DNA from 4 places in the Lentisalinibacter sediminis genome. Region 2 is predicted to be linked to each of the others. Evidence: riboswitches for the same ligand, from Rfam matches in the RefSeq annotation. Region 2 holds a riboswitch; each other region holds the start of a gene.
The links. A riboswitch is a leader RNA that binds a small molecule or an ion and turns the genes downstream of it on or off. The one in region 2 is predicted to bind cyclic di-GMP.

Region 1 (5,469 bases), on a different contig from region 2:
TCGTTCCTGGAATACCTCGATGGAGATCGGTGTGCGGGTCGTGGCCGAGAACAGCCGCACCGGCGAGGTCCGCCACGTAGTTTCCGCATACCTCACGTTCGTCGGTCTCGACGAGACAGGTCGCCCCACTGTCGTGCCGGACGTCGTGCCGGAGACCGACGACGAGAAACGGCGGTACCGTTCGGCGCAGGTGCGACGCGACGCTCGGCTGCGCACACGCGACAGCCTGCGGACGATCTAGCGTCCCTTCCCGCCGTCGTCGATTTTCCCATCCGTGCTATTCTCCGCGCATCCGGTCCGCATCGCTGACCGGATGACAATCACAACAACGAAGGATCAAGGGAGAGAATCATGCGTATCATTCGACTGTCGGCAATCGCCGTTCTGCTGGCGTTTTCGTCCTCGGCGATGGCCGAACTGGAGCCCTGGAAAGACTACGACATCAGCGACTCCGTCTATCAGATCTCGGCGATCAAGGTGAAGCCGAACATGATGGATACCTATCTGGAAGGGATCCGCGACACCTGGGTGGCCGCCAACGAGCTCGCCAAAGAACTCGGCCATATCGAGGATTACGCGATCTACTCGAGTCAGCTCGCAGCGAGCGGCGATTTCAATCTGCTGCTGGTCATCAAGTTCTCGGAGACAGCGGATCTGGCCCCGTCGAAGGAACGCTATGACGCGTTCATGGCGAAGTGGAGCGAGGAGCAGGAAGAGCGCTCCGAGCAACTCGTACAGAATTATCCGGCGATGCGCGAGATCACCGGCGCCTACCTCATGCGCGAGATCACCATGAAATAGCATCGCTGCGCGATTCCGCAGAGCAAAGGCCCCGCCTGCGTGCGGGGCCTTCTTTTTTCGTTATGGAAAATATCGCCGTCGCGCTGCGTTCCGTAACCACGCGCACAGCCGCAGACGACATAACTCATCGCGACTCGCCGCAGTGCTTTTCGGCATCTACGTGTCGGCGTTTTGAGACATGTTGTGCTCCACATAATCGGTGCTAGAGTGCGTCCTCAACAGACGGTCTCGAACACCGAGGTCTGCTGACGACAGAGAATCGAGTTAGTTGAAAAGGGCAAACCGATCGAAAGATCGGGACGCAAAGCCACCGGTCTACGGGCGAGAGCCTACGACAGCGGGGTTGCCAACAGGAGCAGGGCGCTCACCGGTTTCATGCCGGCGTCCCAATAACAAGAGCGCTCGTTCGCCGACCCCCGGCAGCGTTTCGATTCGACATTACCCCGCAGCCTGAAGCTGCGTCTTTTGATCGGATAGCCCGCCAGACACAGGCAGGAGTGCCGTTATGCGCCTATATTTCGCGCCAGCAATACTGAACAGGCTGCTGATTCTTCCCGTGATGTCGCTCGCGCTGAGCGGCTGTCTCATGGAAGAGGAAGTGGCGGAGCAGCCCATTGCCAACGATCCCGGCGGCGCCACCGGCGAGATCCTGCGCGATCACGAAGTGTCGGGCAGCGTGGGTGACGGGCCCATCGTCGGCGCGACGGTGCGCATCGCCGCCGCCGACGGCACCGAACTCGGCAGCATGAACAGCGATGCCAGCGCCGGCTACAACATCACCGTGCGCGCTAAAGGCAAGCACTATCCACTGTCCATCGACGCGCAGGGCGGCACTGACCTGGTAACCGGCCTGGCGCCGGATTTCGTGCTGAAGAGCGTGGCGCTCGAGCCGGGCAGGAAGACCGTGTCGAACCTGAACCCGTTCAGCACGCTCGCGGCGGAACTCGCCGCCGAACTGCCGGGCGGCCTGACGAAAGAGAATATGGCCATCGCACTGAACCGGGTGACGACGAAGCTGAACAGCGGCCTCGTTACTCTGTCGGGCGAACCGATCATGACGCAGGCGATAGACGCCGCCACCATCGCGGAGATGGTGAAGGCCTCCGAGACACTGGGCGAGACGATCCGTCGGACCCGGGATTCGCTCATCGCCGTGGGCCGCCAGGTGGACGGCGATGCGGTCGTGGCCGCGATCGCCTCCGATCTCACGGACGGCAAGCTCGACGGCGCCGGCGGCGCGAGGGCGGATGCGCGTATCGCCGCCGTGGCGACGGTCGCCGCGACGCAGACATTGCTGGAGGCGATTGCGAACCGGCTGCATGTCAACGGCGTCGACGCCATGGGCGCGATGGACGATTCCATCCGCCAGGTGATGCCGGATGCCGCGGGTGCCACCACGACGGAAGTGCCTGTCAGCGCGGCGGCGCTGGAGCAGGTCCGGGTGGGCCTGGCCGCGGCCAAGGCCGTGATGCCGGCACCGGAACTGGACGATCTCGAGACGGTGCTCGCCGGCCTCAACCCTGGCACCTCGCCGAAGGAGGTCGAGGGTATCGTGCCCCGGGACTCGGTCGGGCTACTCGATGCTGCCATCATCGCCGTGGCCGACGGCAGCCAGGACGAGCTGGATACCGTCAACGGCACCGCACGGAACGACGGCGACATGCCGTCGACGAATGGTCCGCCGACCATCAGCGGCGATCCGCCGGTCGTCGTTACCGAAGGCGAGCGCTACAGCTTCGCGCCGACCGTGTCGGATCAGGACGGTGATGCCCTCATTTTCGAGATCGCCAACCGTCCTGCATGGGCGAGTTTCGACGCCGGCACCGGCGAGCTGTTCGGAACGCCGGGCGCCGGTGATGCAGGTACGTATGCCGACATCACCATCACGGTGAGCGACGGGGTAGCGACGGCCTCGCTGGGCCCGTTCGCGGTGGAGGTGCGGCAGCTGGTGACGAACACCGCGCCGACGATCAGCGGCAGCCCCCCGGCCTCGGTCAGCGAAGGCGCGTCCTACAATTTCACGCCGAGCGCCAGCGATGCGGACGGCGATACGCTGACCTTCGATATAGTGAACATGCCGGTCTGGGCCAGTTTCGATACGGCTACCGGCCGCCTCTTCGGCACGCCCGCAGCGGGCGACGCCGATGTCTATGCCGACATCACCATTACCGTGACGGACGGCGAGGCGCAGGCCGCATTGGGACCGTTCGCGATCGAGGTGCGCGCGATTGTGACCAATAGTGCGCCCGTGATCTCCGGCAGCCCCGCCACGACGGTGAACGAGGGGGTGGCCTACCAGTTCACGCCGAGCGCCAGCGACGACGACGGGGACGCACTCGTTTTCGATATCGCGAACAAGCCTGCCTGGGCGTCTTTCGACACAACCACAGGCCGACTCTCGGGTACACCCGTCAGCGGCGACGCCGACACCTACGGCAATATCGTGATCAGCGTGAGTGACGGCCAGGATTCTGCCTCGCTGCCGGCCTTCACGATCACGGTGCAGGCCGTGGTCACCAACTCGGCGCCCACGATCTCCGGCAACCCGGCGACGGCGGTGACGGAAGGCACCCAGTACGCTTTCACACCCGGCGCCAGCGACCCGGACGGTGACAGCCTCAGCTTCTCCGTTACGAACAAGCCGGCCTGGGCGGCGTTCGATACCGGTACCGGCCGCCTGTCCGGCACGCCGCAGGCCGGCGACGTGGGGACCTACGGCAATATCGTCATCAGCGTCAGCGACGGTGAGGCCTCCGCCTCCCTGGGTGCATTCTCGGTCACGGTGGAGGCCATCGCCATGGGCTCGGTCACGCTGAGCTGGTCGCCGCCCACGGAAAACACGGACGGCACGCCGCTGGTCGATCTGGCGGGTTACCGCATCTACTGGGGCACGACGTCCGGCAGCTATCCGAACTCGGTGACCATCGACAATCCCGGCGTGACCACCTACGTGGTCGAAAACCTGGTGCCGGGCACCTACGAGTTCGTGGCGACGTCCTACAACACGTCGGGCGTGGAGAGCGACTACTCCGCGCCCGCCGCAAAGACGGTCCAGTAGGGCGGCCCGTCAGACGATCTCCGGGCGGCGCAGGATCTCCAGCGGTATGAGCTGCTTGGTCTCGTCGTATTTCTCCAGCAACTCGTGCTGGTCCTTGCCGCCCAGGTAGACGTCCGCGATGTTGTAGCTGTAACTGTCCTGGAAGGGGAGTTCCTCCAGGGACTGGCCGTCGCTGACGTGGCACGAGAAGCGCGCCTCGGGGAAGCGCTCCTTCAGCATCTTCTCGTCGCCCGGTCCAGGGGCATGGGCGACGACGCCGTCCTCGAAGACGCGCATCATGAACTTGGCGGCGACCTTGTGATCCCCCTCCCGGTGGGGCGGCTGCGGCCGTTCGCCGAGGGCCAGGTCGATCACGACCTGCTGATGCGAGGCACCGTCCACCAGAGCGAACAGCGGACAGTGCGACTGGGAGATGCGGCCGTTGATCTCGAGCAGCGCCAAGTCGTCACTGTCCCGGTCCCAGTAGAACTCCACGTTGAACGGCGCGTCGTCATAACCGAAGCCGTCCAGTATCGTGGTGGCTATCTCCTTCATCCGCTCCTGCGTGTCGCGGGGGACGGAGGAAGGATACTGGTAACGTGACAGCACGCTCTGCACGTGGCGGTCGCGGATGGTGTCGACCACGCCGTAGATCTCGAACTCCCCCTGATATCGGTAGCCCTCCAGCGTGCACTGGCGGCCCTTCGAGATGATTCCTTCTGCGATGCAGTGATAACCGTCGATGCCGTTTATCTCCTCCGGTATGTCCGCGAATCCCATGAGATGGTTCACCGGTTCGCCGAACAGGTGGATATTTTCCCGGATTTTCGGCAGCGCCTTGTCGAAGTCTTTGCGGTCCTCGATCAGAAAGCCCAGGTTGGATGAATGAGCGGTGACCGGTTTCAGCCAGAACGGGAAGTCGACGTCGAGTCCTGACAGCGGCTCGTCGGCGAAAGGATTCACCGCCGCGAAGGGCGGCACGACATCAGGCGCCACGCGCTTCTGCTCCACCCGCGACCAGTACTTGTGTTCACACATCAGCGCGGCTTCCACACTCGGACCGGGCTGATCCAGCCGCTTGCGCAGTATCGGCGTCATGACGGTGCTGGGAAAATCCCAGTGGGTGATGACGGCGTCGACCGAACCGTCGAATTCCTCCAGAATCCGTTCCGCCTTCGGCAGCATCTCGTCGGTGGGGTGCAGATCTGCCCGTGTTGCCTCTTCGAATGTGAGCAATTGATGGAAGCAGAACTCGCTCGCCCGCGGCAGCGATTCGAGATCGGCGCGATGGAAGTCATCGAGGCCGAATACGAAGATATTCCTGCGTCGCTCGTTCATGGCTGATCCCGCCCTGATCTGAGTTTCTGCCGCGCTCACGGCTTCGTGGCACCGGGTGCCACACCTATACTGTAATCCTCTCGGGGCGCGGCGCACTGCGTTTGGTCATTGCGGTCGCGGCGCCATTATCGGTTACCATTATCTGACTAATGTCTTCCGAAACATCTTCCGGCCAGAACAAGGTCCGCGTCCGTCTGAATCCGCCAGTCTTCATCGGGGCGGCCGGCCTGATACTCGTATTCGTGCTGTTCAGCACGATCTGGCCGGAGACGGCGAACACGGTTTTCTCGGCC
Region 2 (5,469 bases):
CGGCACGACGCTGATCGACGGCGACGTGCGTGTGGCGACGGTCGAGCACCTGATGTCGGCGCTGGCCGGTCTCGGTATCGACAACTGCTACGTCGACCTGAGCGCGCCGGAAGTGCCCATCATGGACGGTAGCGCAGGCCCGTTCGTCTTCCTGCTGCAGTCGGCGGGCATCGAGGAGCAGAATGCCCCGAAGAAGCTGATCCGCATCCGCAAGCCGGTGCGCATCGAGCAGGACGACAAGTGGGTGGAATTCCGGCCGTTCAACGGCTTCAAGGTGAACCTGGAGATCGCCTTCGATCATCCGGTGTTCAAGAAGCACTCCCAGCGGGCCTCCATCGACTTCTCCACGACGTCTTTCCTGCGTGAGGTGAGCCGGGCGCGGACGTTCGGCTTCATGCGCGACATCGAAACGCTGCGGGCGAACAACCTGACCCTCGGTGGCAGCATGGACAATGCCATCGTGCTGGACGACTACCGCATCCTCAATGAGGACGGCCTGCGTTACGACGACGAGTTCGTCAAGCACAAGATCCTGGACGCCATCGGTGACCTGTATCTGCTGGGTCACAGCCTGATCGGCGAATTCAGCGGCTACCGCTCCGGCCACGAGCTGAACAACCTGCTGCTGCGGCGCCTGCTCGAGGACGAGTCGGCGTGGCAGCCGGTCACCTTCGAGGATCGCCGCAAGGCACCGATCTCCTACGCGAGCCCGGTATTCGCCTGAGCGGCTAGCCGTCTTCGCGCCCTGAGTCTTCGTGCTCCGGGCCTTCGCGCTCCGGGCGCACCAGCACGCTCACCGACTCGGCGGTCACGCCGTAGCGCCGTGCCGCGGCCAGCGCCTCGTCGGCGGCGAAACGCAGGCGCGCCGCCCACGCGGACGACTCGGTGACCAGAACCAGCGTGCCATCGTCCCTTCGTGCGGCAGAGACCAAGTGGGCGCGCGCGTCCTCGGAGAGCGCGGCCCGCACGGCCGCGGTGAGCGTCTCCATGGCCCGGGCGCGCTCGACGATGCCCGCGAGCGGGCTGTCGGGACGGGAGAGCAGATTGCCGAGCTTCTTCTCGTTCATGGCTTGCGTGGATGTTAACCGGCTCACAGATTGACCGTGAAGGACCCCTCCGGCGCATGCAATTCCTTGATCTGCCGGTCTTCATTATGCATATTGACGATCTCGATCAGGGCAAACCCGGTGTGAGCCGGGGACGCAAAGCTTCCGGTCCGCGGGTCCCGAGCCCCGGACAGCGGGGTTGCCGGGATGACCATTAGACTGAAGCCGACATTGCTGCACAAGCCGGGCAGTTGCTCCGGAGCCAGCGGGTTCGTCGGTCACAGGTCGGAACAAGAGCGACCAACAATTCCCGGTCGGTGGTGTTATTGGAACGGCTTTTCGGACCGGGATCCGACTCGTAATCGGGACTGCAATCGATGAATCTCGTCATATTCAGCCGCCGCCGTACGGGCGTTCGCCAGATCGACCTCGGCGCGCCGCTCACCCTCGCCATCGCCGGCACTATCGTCGGTGTATTCGCGGCAGCGGTCTTCGGTAGCGGATACTTCTTCGCGCGCCAGCACGGCACCCAGGCGGATACGGCCGAACTCCGCGCCATGTCCGAGCAACTGGACGGGCAGCGGCGCGAGATCGAGGCGGCCCGGCGCGAGACGGAAGAAACACTGGATGCGTTGGCGATCCGGCTCGGCCAGATGAACGCCCACGTTATCCGGCTGGACGCGCTCGGGCGGCGTCTTACCGAGATGGCCGAGCTGCAGGACGGCGAATTCGACTTCGAGTCCCCGCCCGCCATCGGCGGCCCGGAGGAGCCGGAAGAATTCGGCAGCGGCGGCGTCGCCGACATCCTGACGTCGCTGGACGGGCTCTCCCAGCAGTTGAGCGATCGGGAAAAGCAGCTCGGTGTACTTGAAAGTGTGCTCCTGACCCGCAATCTCAACGAGCAGATCAGGCCGGAAGGGCGGCCGGTGAAGTCCGGCTGGCTGTCGTCCTACTACGGGCGGCGCACGGACCCGTTCACCGGCAAGCAGGCATGGCACAAGGGCGTGGATTTCGCCGGCAAGGCCGGCGCGGAGATCGTCGCCGTCGGCGCCGGCGTGGTCACCTACTCGGGCAAGCGCTATGGCTATGGCCAGATGGTGGAGATCGACCACGGCGACGGCTACGTGACGCGCTACGCGCACAACGCCGAGAACTTCGTGAATGTGGGTGATGAAGTCAGGAAAGGACAGATTATTGCGCACATGGGAGCGACCGGTCGGGCGACCGGGCCCAACCTGCATTTCGAAGTCATCTACGAGGGCAAGTCGGTCAACCCGCTCAAATACATTCGCGCCAGCGGCAGCTGAGCCCCCGACGCCCGCCCTTTTTAGACGCAGCGCACCCGCTGCCCTTAGAATAACCGTTTTAAGGATAGCCCTTTTCGGGCGAACCCCAATCGAGCGCCGACGCCGCGACGGCCGACGGCGCTCTTTCGCGTATCAGAGCGCGTTTCAGGACGGATAACCCAGTGGCATTTCTCACAAAGATATTCGGCAGTCGCAACGAGCGTCTGGTCAAATCGTATTCGAAGCTCGTCAAGGCCATCAACGCGCTGGAAGACGAGTACCGCAACAAGAGCGACGAGGAACTCGCGGCCATGACGCCGGCGTTGCGCGAGCGTCTCGCCAACGGCGACAAGCTGGACAGCCTCATCCCCGAGGCCTTCGCCGCCGTGCGCGAGGCGGCCGATCGCACGGTGGGCATGCGCCACTTCGACGTGCAGCTGATCGGCGGGCTGGTGCTGCACGAGGGCAAGATCGCGGAGATGAAAACCGGCGAGGGCAAGACGCTGGTCGCGACCCTGCCGGCCTATCTCAACGCGCTCACCGGCGAAGGGGTGCACATCGTTACGGTGAACGAGTACCTGGCCAGTCGTGACGCGGCCTGGATGGGCCCCGTGTACAACTTCCTCGGGCTCGAGGTGGGCGTGATCCGCAGCGGTCAGTCGCCGGCGGAGAAGCGCGAGGCCTACGGCGCGGACATCACCTACGCCACCAACAACGAACTCGGCTTCGACTACCTGCGTGACAATCTGGCGTTCTCCACCGAGGACCGGGCCCAGCGCAAGCTCGCCTACGGCATCGTCGACGAGGTGGACTCCATCCTCATCGACGAGGCGCGCACGCCGCTGATCATCTCCGGCCCCTCCGAGGAGCGCACCGAACTCTACGAGAAGATCAACAAGCTCGTGCCCAAGCTCGTCAAGCAGGAGGAGGAAGAAGGCCCGGGCGACTACATGCCGGACGAGAAGACGAAGCAGGTCTATCTCACCGAGGACGGCCATCAGCACGTCGAGGAGCTGATGACGAAGGCAGGGCTGATACAGCCCGGCGAGAGTCTCTACGACGCCGGCAACATCAAGCTCATGCATCACCTGATGGCGGCGCTGCGCGCGCATGCCATGTATCAGCGCGACGTCGACTACATCGTCAAGGACGGCGAGATCGTCATCGTCGACGAGTTCACCGGCCGCACCATGCCGGGCCGGCGCTGGTCCGACGGTCTGCACCAGGCGGTGGAGGCCAAGGAAGGAGTGCGGGTGAAGGAAGAGAACCAGACCATCGCGTCGATCACCTTCCAGAACTTCTTCCGCATGTACCAGAAGCTTGCCGGCATGACGGGTACGGCGGACACCGAGGCCTTCGAGTTCCAGTCCATCTACGGCCTCGAGGTGGTGGTGATTCCCACCCATCGGCCAATGGTCCGCGCGGATCATCCGGACCTCGTGTTCCTGAATCAGAGCGATAAGTTCGAGGCCATCATCGAGGACATCGTCGACTGCCGGGAGCGAGGCCAGCCGGTGCTGGTGGGCACCACCTCCATCGAGAACTCCGAGCTCCTGTCCGGCCTGCTGAAGAAGAAGCAGATCCCGCACCAGGTGCTGAACGCGAAGCAGCACGAGCGCGAGGCGAAGGTGGTGGAGGACGCCGGCCGTCCCGGCACCATTACCATCGCCACCAACATGGCCGGCCGCGGCACGGACATCGTGCTGGGCGGCAACAGGGATGCCGAACTCGCCGAACTCGGCGAGGACGTCACTGACGAGCAGCGCCAGGCCGTGGTCGCGGAGTGGCAGAAGCGGCACGACCAGGTACTGGAGGCCGGCGGTCTGCACATCGTCGGCACCGAGCGTCACGAGTCCCGGCGCATCGACAACCAGCTGCGCGGCCGCTCCGGCCGTCAGGGTGATCCGGGTTCCAGCCGCTTCTACCTGTCCATGGAAGACAGCCTCATGCGCATCTTCGGCGATCCCAACCGCACGAAGAGCCTGCTGCAGCGGGTGGGCATGCGCGACGGCGAGGCCATCGAGAGCGGGCTGCTGTCACGCCAGATCGAGAAGGCCCAGCGCAAGGTGGAGGCCCACAACTTCGATATCCGCAAATCGCTGCTCGAGTACGACGACGTCGCCAACGACCAGCGCAAGGTGGTCTACCACCAGCGCTCGGAACTCATGGAGGCCGACGACGTCGCCGAGTCCGTGGAGAACATCCGCGACGAGGTGGTGGAGACGGCGGTGCAGGAGTTCATCCCGCGGGGCAGCGTCGAGGAGCAGTGGGATCCGGAAGGCCTGCAGCAGGCGCTGCGCGCCGACTTCGGGCTCGACCTGCCCGTCGTCCAGTGGCTGGAGAAAGAGAAGACCCTGAACGCGGACCAGCTCTGCGACCGCATCGTCGAGTCCGCGAAAGACTACTACGAGCAAAAGGTCGGCGAGATCGGCGAGTCCATCATGCGGGGCTTCGAGAAGCAGGTCATGCTCTCCCAGCTGGACCTGCACTGGAAGGAGCACCTGGCGGCCATGGATTACCTCCGTCAGGGCATCCACCTGCGGGGCTACGCCCAGAAGAACCCGAAGCAGGAGTACAAGCGCGAGGCCTTCGAGATGTTCGGGCAGATGCTCGAGCAGGTGAAGCACGACACCATCAGCATCCTGATGCGGGTGCGGTTGCGCAGCCAGGAAGAGGTGGAGCGCATGGAGGCCGAGCAGCGGGCCAAGAAGGCCATGGAGTTCCAGCACGCGCAGGCGTCGGCACTGGCGTCCGGCGGGACGGCGGCGACGGCGTCTGCCGCGGCCGCCGAGGCAGTGGCGGGCGGCGGAGGAGGCGGCGCATCGGCCGAGCCGGTGCAGACATTCGTGCGCGAGGGCCGCAAGATCGGGCGCAACGAGCCCTGTCCCTGCGGCAGCGGGAAGAAATACAAGCAGTGCCACGGCCGGCTGTCGTGACCGACGCGCCCCGTCCCCGCCTGCAGGTGGTGGCGGGGATCCTCCGCGACGGCGACAGCCGCATCCTGATCAGCCGGCGTCAGCCCGGCAAGCACGGCGCCGGCCGCTGGGAATTCCCCGGCGGCAAGATCGCGCCCGGCGAGGAACCGCTGGCCGCCCTGCGGCGGGAGCTGGCGGAGGAGATCGGCATCGAGGTGCTGG
Region 3 (5,469 bases), on a different contig from region 2:
GCGTAGCGGACGGAGGCCGCACCCGGTGCCGGTCCGGAGAGTGTGACCGTGAAAGCCATGTCCACGGTGCCGGAGTCTCCCTCCTGCACGGCCGGGCTGTTGATGCTGACCGACGGCAGGTCCTGCCCGCCGCCAGAGTCCGAACCAGAACCGCCGCCACAGGCCGCCATCAGCAGGCAGCCGAAGACGATCGCGGCATACCGCGCGTTCTCGAAATCCATAGCCAATCCGTCCTCGACGACCCTGTCCCGCCTTTGAACCTATGCCCCCAGCAGCGTCGTTGCAAGCCAACCTGCGCGGATTGCATCTGGTTATGTCACCAATGGGCCAGGCAGCGCAGTCGAGCATTCGGAAACCGGCTGATGCGGTGACTGCGCGTGGCCACAATCCTGCCCATGTGCAAAAACCGCCTATGCCAAACGTGTTCGTGCTCTTGGGGCCACCACTTAATGTAATTTCTAGATAAAGTGTCGCTAATCGGAGACATCAAGCTGCTGTTTTTTATAAGAAAAAATTTATCCGATGGCTTGTAGTCAGGCCGGGCATGAGGTTAAATCCTGCCCGGCTGGACGGGTGCCACATTGTGCGCCGGGCATGAGTCAAAGGATGGATTGGGAGGGCCGTCACAAATCGGCGGGCCAAACCTCCAATTATGTCACCAGCCGATTGCCGTATCGGGTTATGTCAGTGACACTGCCATTCCGATAAAGGCAAACCCGCCGAAAGGCGGGGACGCAAAGCCACCGGTCTACGGGCTCGGGCCTATGACAGCGGGGTTGCCGACGCGATCAGACAGCGCATTCAGTGCAGTCGTCTCGTCCTCACTCCGTGGAAACGATCCCGGGCCACTCCGCCGGCGGCGAATGGCCTTTGGACCTCACCGGCCAGGTTTGGCCGCAGGAGCACGGAGATCAATACCGTGAAAGCAGGGATATTGTCTGGCCAGGCGGCAAGGGCGGCTCTCGTTGCCGTGGCCGCGATGAGCATTGCCGGTTGTCTCATGGAATCCGACGTTGACGAAGCGCCAGCGCAGGGAGTGATCTCCCGGCCGGATTCGCCGGCGGGGTCGGACGGCAATTCGCCCCCGTCCCTGGCGGGCACGCCCCGCTCCTCGACGAAGATTGGAGAAGCGTACCGCTTCGAGCCGCGCGCAACCGACCCGGATGGTGACCCGATTAGCTTCCAGATTCAGAACAAGCCCGGCTGGGCCAGTTTCGACAGGACCACTGGCGAGATCACGGGCACGCCCCGGCAAGGCGACGAAGGCACGTACAACAACGTAAAGATCACCGCGAGTGACGGCTCGGCCAGCGATTCCCTCGCCTTCTCCATCACGGTCAACCAGGTCGCCACGGGCTCGGTGACGCTGTCCTGGACTCCCCCAACTGAAAATACCGATGGCTCGACCCTGACCGATCTCGCCGGTTACCGCATTTACTACGGCCTGTCGGAAGGTGATTACCCGAACCGGATCGCTCTGAATAACCCGGGTCTGACCCGCTACGTGGTAGAGAACCTTACGGCGGACACCTATTACTTCGTCGCGACATCGGTCAACGGGACCGGCGTCGAGAGCGACTACTCGAACGTCGCAGTCCGCACGGTCAGCGTAAACTGATTGCTTTTCGGCCGAGTTCGGCGGCCACGACCTCGGCAATCGCGAGCGCTGCCGTCAGCCCGGGTGACTCGATCCCGAAGAGATTCACGAGACCGGGGACGCCGTGCGCGTCCGCGCCCTGGATCAGGAAGTCGGCCGCCTTCTCGCCCGGGCCAACCAGTTTCGGCCGTATGCCCGTGTAACCGGGCGCGAGCCTGCCGTCCGGAAGCTCCGGCCAATAACGCCTGATGGCCTCTTCAAACGCCGGCAGCCGGCTTTCGTCGAAGCGGTAGTCCACCTCGTCCAACCAGCTGACGTCCGGCCCGAATTTCGCCTGGCCGGCCAGATCCAGGGTCACGTGGATGCCGAGTCCTCCCCCGCCCGCCACCGGGTAGACGAGGTGGCTGAATGGTGAGCGGCCCTTCAGGACATAATAGTGGCCTTTGGCGTAGCGGGTAACCGGGACGTGCTCCGGGGCGAGCCCGCGGATGCGGCTCGCGACCTCGCTGGCCCACAGCCCGGCGGCGTTGACAAGCTCGCCGCAGGTGACGGAGAAACCGGCGTCATCGTCCAGATGCAGCGTGAATCCGCCCTTGCCCGCCTCCACGTGAGTGACGCGGCTCCGCGGCACCACTGTCCCGTCGGCCGCTTCCAGGTCGGCCTGCAAAGCCAGCATCAGGGCGTGGCTATCGACGATCCCGGTCGATGGCGAGAACAAGCCGCCGACTGCGGTGACCGCCGGCTCGAGTTCTCGAATCTCGTCGACCTCGATACGCCGCAGATCGGTCACGCCGTTGGCCCGCGCGCTGGCCGCGTAAGCGTCCAGGAGGTCGAGTTCCGCCTCGCGGGCTGCCACGATCAATTTCCCCAATCGCCGGTAGGGAATCCCGCGCTCCTCGCAATAGGCATAGAGAGCTTCCCTGCCCGTCACACAGGTCTCTGCCTTGAGCGAACCCGCCGGATAATAGATGCCGGCATGCACCACTTCCGAGTTGCGGCTGCTCGTATGCGCGCCGATCTCCGCTTCGGACTCCAGAACGAGTACCTGGCGGCCCGAGCGTGCCAGAGCCCTCCCCACCGCGAGGCCGATCACCCCGCCGCCGATCACGATGCAGTCGATCCGGTCCGTCATGAGCGGTAAAGATGCGCCAGGTCCTGGCCGAGTCTGGCGATGCTCTCCTCGATAATGTCGAAGGCATCCTCGAATGCTCCCGGCGCAAGGCCGTACGGATCCTCGATCCAGGGCCGCGGCGGCCGGGCCCAGAGGCCCAGCAGACTTGCGCAAATGCCGTGGGTTTCGACAAAAGGCTGCATCGCTGACAGGTGGGCCGGCTGCATTCCCAGTACCAGGTCGCCGGGCCGGAAATCAACGTCTTTCACGTTCAGCGAGCAGTGGCCCGACAGGTCGATACCGCGGCCGTAAGCCACGCGCGCCGCAATCTGATCGGCTGGCGCGACGCCATTCGCGCCGAGGCCACAGGAAACCGTCGGCAAGCCCTCATCACGCAGCAGCGCCTCTGCGTACGGGCTCCTGCAGATATTGCCCTGGCAAACGAAAACGACCCTGCGCACTTTGCCCAGCTCCGAACGAGGGGGTCGGCGGTAGCCACCAATCAGGGCTCTGGTCATCGACAACAGCGCTCTGGCCCGCACGCGACGCCCGAATCGCTTGTTCGACTTGATGGCAAGTCCACCAAGTCGATCGTCACTGGCCGAGCGTGTCATGCTCTTCGCAGTGTTCCGCAGACCAAGCCGCCGTATGCCGGTTGTCGCCCGCCACATGGACTCGCCCACATGGCCCGCACCAAACCCGATTCGCTCCAGCGTCGCCGGCTCTTCACCGCGACGGACAATCGAATACCGATGCCTGGCTGCCAGAGTGGCGTCAAAGCCGATAGCGCGGGCGATGCGATCCTCCCTCGGGCCGAAATCATGATCCTGCCCCACCGGCCAGGCGAAAGCCTTCAGCGGCCGCCGGAGCTCGGCCGATACTCGTTGCCAGGAGAGCTCCATCTCCTTCCTCACGTCCTCCTCGGGCAGGCAGGAGAAAACGCGATGACTGCAGGAATGCGGCGCGAACGTGATCCCGCGCCCCTCCAGGTCGCGGGCCTGCTGCCAGCTCATGGGCCGATATGGCGCGGGCGGCGATGCGGGGATGACGACGTCCAGGCTCCCGGACAGGGAATCCAGTGCCGAAGAGAGCGACTCCGGCGGCAGGCTCTTGCATATCAACTGGAACTCCCTGCGCGCCAGCACACGTGCCCTCTCGCTCGACAGATCGAAATCCAGCACGAGAGAGCCCACGGGAATGCTGGCTGCGGTCGACGCCGTCTGCCGAAACGCATAATGGATCTTGGCATCCCAGGGCCAGTCGGAGCCGTCGACGAAATCGGTTATCAGGAAGATCGTGAGCGGCAATTCGCGTTGAGCAAAAACCTCCCCGAGTACCGAGCCCTGATCTTCGTAGCCGTCATCCGCCGTGAACGCGATCGACGGCCGGGAAACGCCCCTGCCGGCTCGGTAACGCTCCACGAGCTCCTCCAGGCCAAGAACCTGTATGTCGGCGGCGCGTACCTGGTCGAGATAGCGCTCGATCGCGCTGGGCTGATAACCCCCTATCCCGTTCTCCGCATCGGCAGCGCGATGAAACAACAGGATCGGCACGACGTGCCGGGTGGCATCGAGATAACGATTTCGGATGCCGGGCAGGGAGAGCACCCGATCCGCCACATTGGCCAGAGACGCTTTCAAGCTATGCCTTTATCACCGGGAACCGAAACACCCTCGGGCGGACCATTTGATACCATACGCCAGTCCGCGAACAGGGAACGCGTCACCTTTGTCAGCCACGGTCATTGTCCTCGACGGCGCCCAGAGAGCCGCGCTCGCCGTCGTCCGCAGCCTCGGCGAACGCGGACTCCGGGTTGTCGTGGCAGCAGACACGGAACGCAGCCTCGCGGGTGCATCTCGATGGTGCGTGCGAACCGCTGGGCTACCGAGCCCGGACCGCGATGCCGATGCGTTCGTATCCGCGCTCGAAGCACTTGCGAAAGGTGAAACCGCCGCCCTCGTCTTCCCGATCGCGGATGCCAGCCTCACCGCCCTGCAGGGTCGTGCCCGACTGGCGGACGCGAGAGTCGCCTCCGCGCCTCCGGAATCGTACAACGCCGTCAGCGACAAGGCGACCCTGGCCGTACGGGCGGAACGGCTCGGCGTGCCGGTACCGCATAGTATCCGGGTGGCGGATACGGACGCACTCGAGACTGCATTGACCGGCTGGCAGGGCCCCGTCGTGATCAAACCGGCCTTCTCTAAGTACCGGCGAGGCGCCTCGATCCAGTCTACCTCTGTCGCCGTCCTGCAGGACGCAGAACAGGCCCGGGCCCGGATCCCCGAATTCGACTGGCTGGGCCCGATATCCGGCCTGGTACAGCAGTTCATTCCCGGCCACGGCGTCGGCCTCTTCACGGTCTACGGCCGCAAGGGTCCGCTGCACTGGTTCGCTCATCGGCGACTGCGTGAGAAACCGCCCTCAGGAGGCGTCAGCGTGCTGTGCGAGAGTGCGCCCGTAGACCCGACGCTCAGGGATTATGCAAAAGCACTCCTGGACGACGCCGGCTGGCTGGGCCCGGCCATGGTGGAATTCCGCGTCGACGCCAACGGCAAACCCTGGCTCATGGAAATCAACGGCCGCTTCTGGGGCTCGCTGCAACTGTCCATCGACTCCGGACTCGACCTGCCATGGAGCTGGTACCGGGTCATGAACGGCGAGAATCCTGCGCCCCAGTGGGACTACGAGACCGGGCGGAAATTGCGCTGGCTGCTGGGTGATCTGGACAATCTGTACCTGACGCTCCGGGACCCGAATGTGT
Region 4 (5,469 bases), on a different contig from region 2:
GCGGCGTCGAGGTAGTCGATGCCACCGTCGTCTTCCATCTCGTGAGTGCACTTGTCGTGAATGTCGCGCATGATTTCCTTCAGGCGCCGGTCCACTTCATTGCGCGGCCAGCTCACCCGGGCCACGTTCTGGGTCTGCTCGAGCCCGCTCACGGCCACGCCCCCCGCATTGGCGGCCTTGCCCGGCGCGAAAAGGACCCGATGCTTGCGGAAGCACTCGATGGCCTCCTCGGTGGAGGGCATGTTCGCTCCTTCCACGACCGCCAGCAGCCCGTGATCCACGAGCGTGGCGGCTGCCTCCGCGTCGATCTCGTTCTGGGTGGCGCAGGGCATGGCGACGTCGCAGGGCACGCCCCAGGGCGCCTCGCCCTCTGTGTAGGCGATCCCGCTGATCCTGCCATCGAGCTCGGCGAGGCGACCCCGCGCGCGGAACTTCAGCTCCTTGATCTCCGCGAGAGCGTCAGCCTCGAGACCGGCCTCGCAGCGGATGTGGCCGTGAGAGTCGCTGAGGGTGACCACTTTCGCCCCTTCCTGGATGGCCTTCTCTGCGGCATAGAGGGCCACGTTCCCGGCGCCGCTGATGGCGATGCGCTTACCCTCGAGGGCTTCGTCGGCGCGCTCCAGCATGTTGCGCAGGAAGTACACTGCGCCGTAGCCGGTGGCCTCCTTGCGCACCGCGCTGCCGCCGTAGGACAGGCCCTTGCCGGTCAGCACCCCCTCGAACTCGTTGGTCAGGCGCATGTACTGACCGAACATGTAGCCGATCTCGCGGCCGCCGACGCCGATATCTCCCGCGGGCACGTCCACGTCCGGACCGATATGACGGAAGAGCTCGGTCATGAAGCTCTGGCAGAACCGCATCACTTCCCGATCGGACTTGCCCTTGGGATTGAAATTGGAGCCGCCCTTGCCGCCGCCCATCGGCAGGCCCGTCAGGCTGTTCTTGAAGGTCTGCTCGAAGCCGAGGAACTTCAGCACGCTCTGGTTCACCGTCTTGTGGAAACGAAGGCCGCCCTTGTAGGGGCCGATCGCGCGGTTGAACTGCACGCGCCAGGCCCGATTCACGTGCACGTTGCCACTGTCGTCTTCCCAGGTGACGCGGAAGACGATGATTCGGTCCGGCTCCGTCATGCGCTCGAGTATGCGCGCCTGGCGGTAGGCGCTATTGGCATGGACCAGCGGCATCACCGAGCGGGCGAGTTCACAGACGGCCTGGATGAATTCGGGCTCGTGGGCGTTGCGCTTCTCCAGCCCCTGCATGAACGCCTTCAGCATCCTCTCCGGTTTAGCACTGTCCATCGTCCGGCCTCCTTCTCCCGGTTGCTTGACGGCTGCGGTCACGCGGTACTATACCAACAGGCATACGGATACGCGGCGGAAGCCGGGACAAGGAGAAGGTTATGAACATGGACAGGAACTGGCCACGAAACGTGCTGGCCGCAGCGGCCATACTGCTGCTCGCAGGCTGTGCCGCCACCGGTCCGCGGGAAGCGAAGCCCACCGATGTCGCCGCCGATGATCCGGAGGCGGTCCGTTGCGTAGTGCTGATGCGCATCGAACGCACAAAGGTCATCGATGACGAGAACATCTTCTTCTACATGAAGGACGGCACGATCTATCGCAATCAGCTGCCGCGCGCGTGCCCGGGACTCGGCCGGGAAGAGCGTTTCATGTACAAGGTGCCCACCGGGCGCCTGTGCGATCTCGACGTCATCACGGTGCTGACCGATTTTGCGGGAGGCCTCAGGCCCGGGGCCGGCTGCGGTCTCGGCAGTTTCCATCCGGTGGACCCGGAAGAGGCCGATGAGCTGATCGAGATCCTGCAGCGGGACGAGTAGGGGGCTTCAGGCCGGCGACTCCGCCGGCGGCGCCTCGTCGTCGTCGGTGAGCCGGAACGGCTGCGGATGCTCCGCGAAGATCCGTTCCATGAGACGGGTTTCCCGGTCCTCGATGGTCTGCAGGAATTCCTCGGCGCCGCCCATGGCCCGGAAGGCCCTGAAGCCGTCTTCCAGGAAGTCGTGCAGCGCACCGAAGCCCGCCAGATGGGCCGGGCCGTGTGACATGCGGATGAGGGTATAGATCATGGGCAGTTTCACGAGGCGCTCCAGGTCCCGGCCGGCCTCGAGGATGAAACCGATCTGGCGCTCGCGGTCCTCCCGGCGGCCGACTGTGCGGTAGGCCTCGGCGTAGCTCTCCTCGTCGATCGCCTTGCCCGCGCCGAGCGCCCGCGTCATCTCGCCGTCGAGTTCCTGGCTCAGCACCTCCAGCTGCACGGCCATCCGCATCGACTCCTGGGCCTGGGCGGGCAGCATGCGCTTCAGGATGGGCGAGGCGCGTTCGAGCTGGGTGTCGCGGGGGAGGTAGTCCTTGTCGGTGTAGAGCTCCTCCAGGAAGAACTCGACGCCGGGGCGATAACGCTCGCGCTCCTGCAGGTCCGCGTAGGTTCGCTCCAGGCGGCCCGCCTGCCAGCGCTGCAGTGCCTGGAGTTCCTCCTGGAGGCCGGGATCGTCGCTGAACTGCGCGCGCAGGCTGCGGTTGCGCACCAGCAGCTCGTCCAGGCTCATCCGGCTGATTTCTTCTCCGCTCATGTCTCCGATATAGCGCCGCCGGCGCCCGGCTCAACCCGCGCGCATTGTCCCGTTTTTACGCGGGTCTTGCCAATGGCGGCGCGACGTCCACGTCAGAACGGCTTGGTCGCGCCCAGAAAGGCCACGGAGGCGATGCCGATCCAGTACACGTAGGCCATGCCGCGGCCGATGGCGAGCTCCGACGCCAGCCGTTGCTCCAGCGCCGGATTCGGCCCCTTCTCGGCGAGCTCGCGGAAGATCGGCACCCAGTGGCGCATGATGAATCGCAGCCCGAGACCGATCACCAGCAGCAGGCTGTAGACAAGCACCTTGGTGGAGTACCAGTCCGCGCGGAAGGGCCAGTCCGTGACAAACGACCAGATAGCGGCCAGGAACAGCGCAGGGATGACGACGTAGCGGATGGCCTCGTCGATCTTGGTGAGCCGCAGCCCCCGGTCCGTATCCCGGTACACGAACGCGGCCCAGGTGAGCGACAGCCACGCGAAGGCGAGGATCCACACGATCCACAGCCAGCCACCGCCGTAGTCGTGCACTCCCAGGTTGAAGCCCATGTGCAGGCCGAGAGGCAGCAGCAGGATGATGCCCGTGCGGGCGAGGATATCGATCCGGTAGGCGGTCTCCATATGCCGCCGGCGCTCGTCCAGTGAAAGTTTCGGATTCGCCACGTTGTAGGACGTCTGGAAGACGCCCCATTCACCGCCCAGCCAGTAGACCATCGCAAGGATGTGTAGCCAGCGCAGGACGGACTCCGGATTGATGTACATCGCTCTCCCCGATTTCTTCTTCCCGGACTCTTGACGGTTACCCACGGCATTTAAGCAGCATCGGGGAGGGCCCGGCATAGTGGCAAACCGAAGGCGCCTGGCCCTGCAACGGCGGGTCAGGCTGCCTCGTTCGGCACGGAAAACGCGCGGCGATTTGACATCATGCCGTGCCGGAACCTGTCGGGCTCTGCCCACGATTGACAGTCTGTCGGCACCGTGCGACGCTCGGCCCTCGTTTGAAAAAGGCACACCGTTCGAAAGGGCGGGTCGCAAAGCCACCGGTCCCCGGCCGTTGCCGGGACAGCGGAGCTGCCAGACGGAAGCGCGATTCGGCGTTCTGCCGCGCGCGCCCATCCGGGCCATCCTCCGCTCATTCCCGCTCCGGGACCGATGACCGGCAACGTGCCGCAGTCCGTTGGCGGGATCCGTCCCGCGGAGGAACGACACCGATGAGAGATGCAGCCAGCCACGACCGGGTCCGCGACTGGATCCACCGCGATGTTCGATCCGGCACGTCACGGCGCGCCGGCCGCCGCACGCCGGTGCTGCCGGTGCTCCAGCCCGAGACGCCCGAGGCGCTGCGCGATCTGCTGCAGACGGGGTCGGGCCTCCCGGCACCGCTCCGTCCGATGGGTGCCGGCAGCGCGTCGACGCCCTGCTCGGCGGCGGAGGGCGGCACGGTCATCGATATGACGGCCCTCGATGGGGTGCTCGAGATCGGTGACGAGCACGTCACCGTGCAGGCCGGACTCCGGTTGCAGCGCCTCGCCGACGAACTGGGGGGCTACGGGCTCGAACTGGCCGGCGGGCATGATCTGATGGGCCGAACGGTCGGCGGGGCAGTGGCCGGCGCCTGCATCGGGCCCGGCACCGGCGCCGGCACCCGTCTGTTCTCCAGCCAGGTCGTCAGCATGAAGGTCGTGACGCCCGAGGGCGGCGAGCTCACCGTCGACGCGTCCCGCCCGCACCTGCTGGACATGTTCCGGCTGAGCTACGGTCTGCTCGGGGTCATCCACGAGGTGACGTTGCGGGTCCGGCCCATGAGCCCCTTCACCATCCGGCGGCGGCGTTGCAGCACGGCCGAGCTGGCCGCCGTCACCGACCGGCTGCTGGGCTCGAGCCTTGGCCTGCGCTTCTACCTGCTGCCGTTCCGCGATCAGGTGTATCTGGAACTCCGCCGCAACGGCGACGAAGACACCCAGGTCAACCGCCTGTTGTGGAAGATCAAGGACTGGGGCGAGAGCACGATTCTGCCGGCGATGACCAACTCCATGTCCTGGATCGTGCCGATCCCGGCGCTGCGCTACGGCATGATCGACCGCATCAACGGTGCGGGGCAGACGCTGTTCAGCGCCCCCGTCCACGCCGGCAGCGCGGCGGTAGAGCAGGGCGGTGACCGTGCAGGGGGGCGGAGCGGCCGGCGGCTCGCGTGTTCCAGCTGGTGTTTCCCCGCGGCCGAGTTCCCGCTGATCGTGCAGGCCTACCGGGAATTCTGTCGGGACTACTACGCCCGTACGCGGTTCCGCTGCGACATGCCCACCGTCGGCTACCGGCTTGCCCAGGACCGCAGCGCGTTGCTCTCGCCCTCGTTCGACGGACCGGTGTTCGTGCTGCGGGCGGTGAGCACGCCCCGTCCGCAATGGCAGGATTTCGTGCTCGAGTTCGCCGATTTCGCCGAGAAATGGAACGGCATCCCGTTCCTGGACCAGACGGACGGACTGTCGACCGCTCAGGTCGCCGCCTCGCTGGGCAGCCGGCTCGAGTTCTTCCGCAAGATGCGCCGGCGGCTCGATCCCGACGGGCGCCTGCTCAATCCCTACCTGGCCCAGTTCTTCCTCTAGAACCGCGGGGGGGGGCTACACGAGAGCGGCGTGCGTCAGCCGTAGGTGCGGTCGAGGTACTCCACGATATCGCCGGACTCCGCCAGCTCGGTGTCCGTGTTCGGATCCACCAGGTAAGGGATGGAGACGCGCCCGGCGCGGGACTTCAGTGCGCGGCGGTTCTCCAGCTCCGGCTGGCCTTCCATGCCCAGTGCGTCGCGAACGACGGGCGGCACCCAGTCGCTCGCCTGCGTCCGGCCCGCCGAGCGCAGGATATAGGGGATCTCCAACTCGCACA

Region 1: it holds a riboswitch for cyclic di-GMP, as region 2 does, so the genes downstream of both, ACJMKX_RS05805 (putative Ig domain-containing protein) here and ACJMKX_RS16135 (M23 family metallopeptidase) in region 2, are expected to answer to the same signal.
Region 3: it holds a riboswitch for cyclic di-GMP, as region 2 does, so the genes downstream of both, ACJMKX_RS08725 (putative Ig domain-containing protein) here and ACJMKX_RS16135 (M23 family metallopeptidase) in region 2, are expected to answer to the same signal.
Region 4: it holds a riboswitch for cyclic di-GMP, as region 2 does, so the genes downstream of both, ACJMKX_RS02020 (FAD-binding protein) here and ACJMKX_RS16135 (M23 family metallopeptidase) in region 2, are expected to answer to the same signal.

What each region holds. Positions count from the first base shown of each region.
Region 1 covers NZ_JAPDRF010000003.1:198,122-203,590, reverse strand. The annotation lists gene ACJMKX_RS05815 (acyl-CoA thioesterase) at 1-241, shown strand, start outside; gene ACJMKX_RS05810 (hypothetical protein) at 352-801, shown strand; cyclic di-GMP riboswitch class I at 1,068-1,152, shown strand; gene ACJMKX_RS05805 (putative Ig domain-containing protein) at 1,307-3,859, shown strand; gene ACJMKX_RS05800 (ATP-grasp domain-containing protein) at 3,869-5,176, opposite strand; gene ACJMKX_RS05795 (BCCT family transporter) at 5,326-5,469, shown strand, end outside.
Region 2 covers NZ_JAPDRF010000007.1:246,870-252,338, forward strand. The annotation lists gene lpxC (UDP-3-O-acyl-N-acetylglucosamine deacetylase) at 1-724, shown strand, start outside; gene ACJMKX_RS16130 (DciA family protein) at 729-1,067, opposite strand; cyclic di-GMP riboswitch class I at 1,168-1,253, shown strand; gene ACJMKX_RS16135 (M23 family metallopeptidase) at 1,424-2,353, shown strand; gene secA (preprotein translocase subunit SecA) at 2,515-5,268, shown strand; gene mutT (8-oxo-dGTP diphosphatase MutT) at 5,247-5,469, shown strand, end outside.
Region 3 covers NZ_JAPDRF010000004.1:344-5,812, forward strand. The annotation lists partial or broken gene ACJMKX_RS08720 (Calx-beta domain-containing protein) at 1-221, opposite strand, end outside; cyclic di-GMP riboswitch class I at 700-784, shown strand; gene ACJMKX_RS08725 (putative Ig domain-containing protein) at 920-1,618, shown strand; gene ACJMKX_RS08730 (NAD(P)/FAD-dependent oxidoreductase) at 1,605-2,729, opposite strand; gene ACJMKX_RS08735 (arsenate reductase/protein-tyrosine-phosphatase family protein) at 2,726-4,348, opposite strand; gene ACJMKX_RS08740 (carboxylate--amine ligase) at 4,437-5,469, shown strand, end outside.
Region 4 covers NZ_JAPDRF010000001.1:410,000-415,468, forward strand. The annotation lists gene gdhA (NADP-specific glutamate dehydrogenase) at 1-1,298, opposite strand, end outside; gene ACJMKX_RS02005 (DUF6491 family protein) at 1,400-1,837, shown strand; gene ACJMKX_RS02010 (FFLEELY motif protein) at 1,844-2,587, opposite strand; gene ACJMKX_RS02015 (hypothetical protein) at 2,680-3,351, opposite strand; cyclic di-GMP riboswitch class I at 3,586-3,668, shown strand; gene ACJMKX_RS02020 (FAD-binding protein) at 3,801-5,192, shown strand; gene ACJMKX_RS02025 (glutathione S-transferase N-terminal domain-containing protein) at 5,228-5,469, opposite strand, start outside.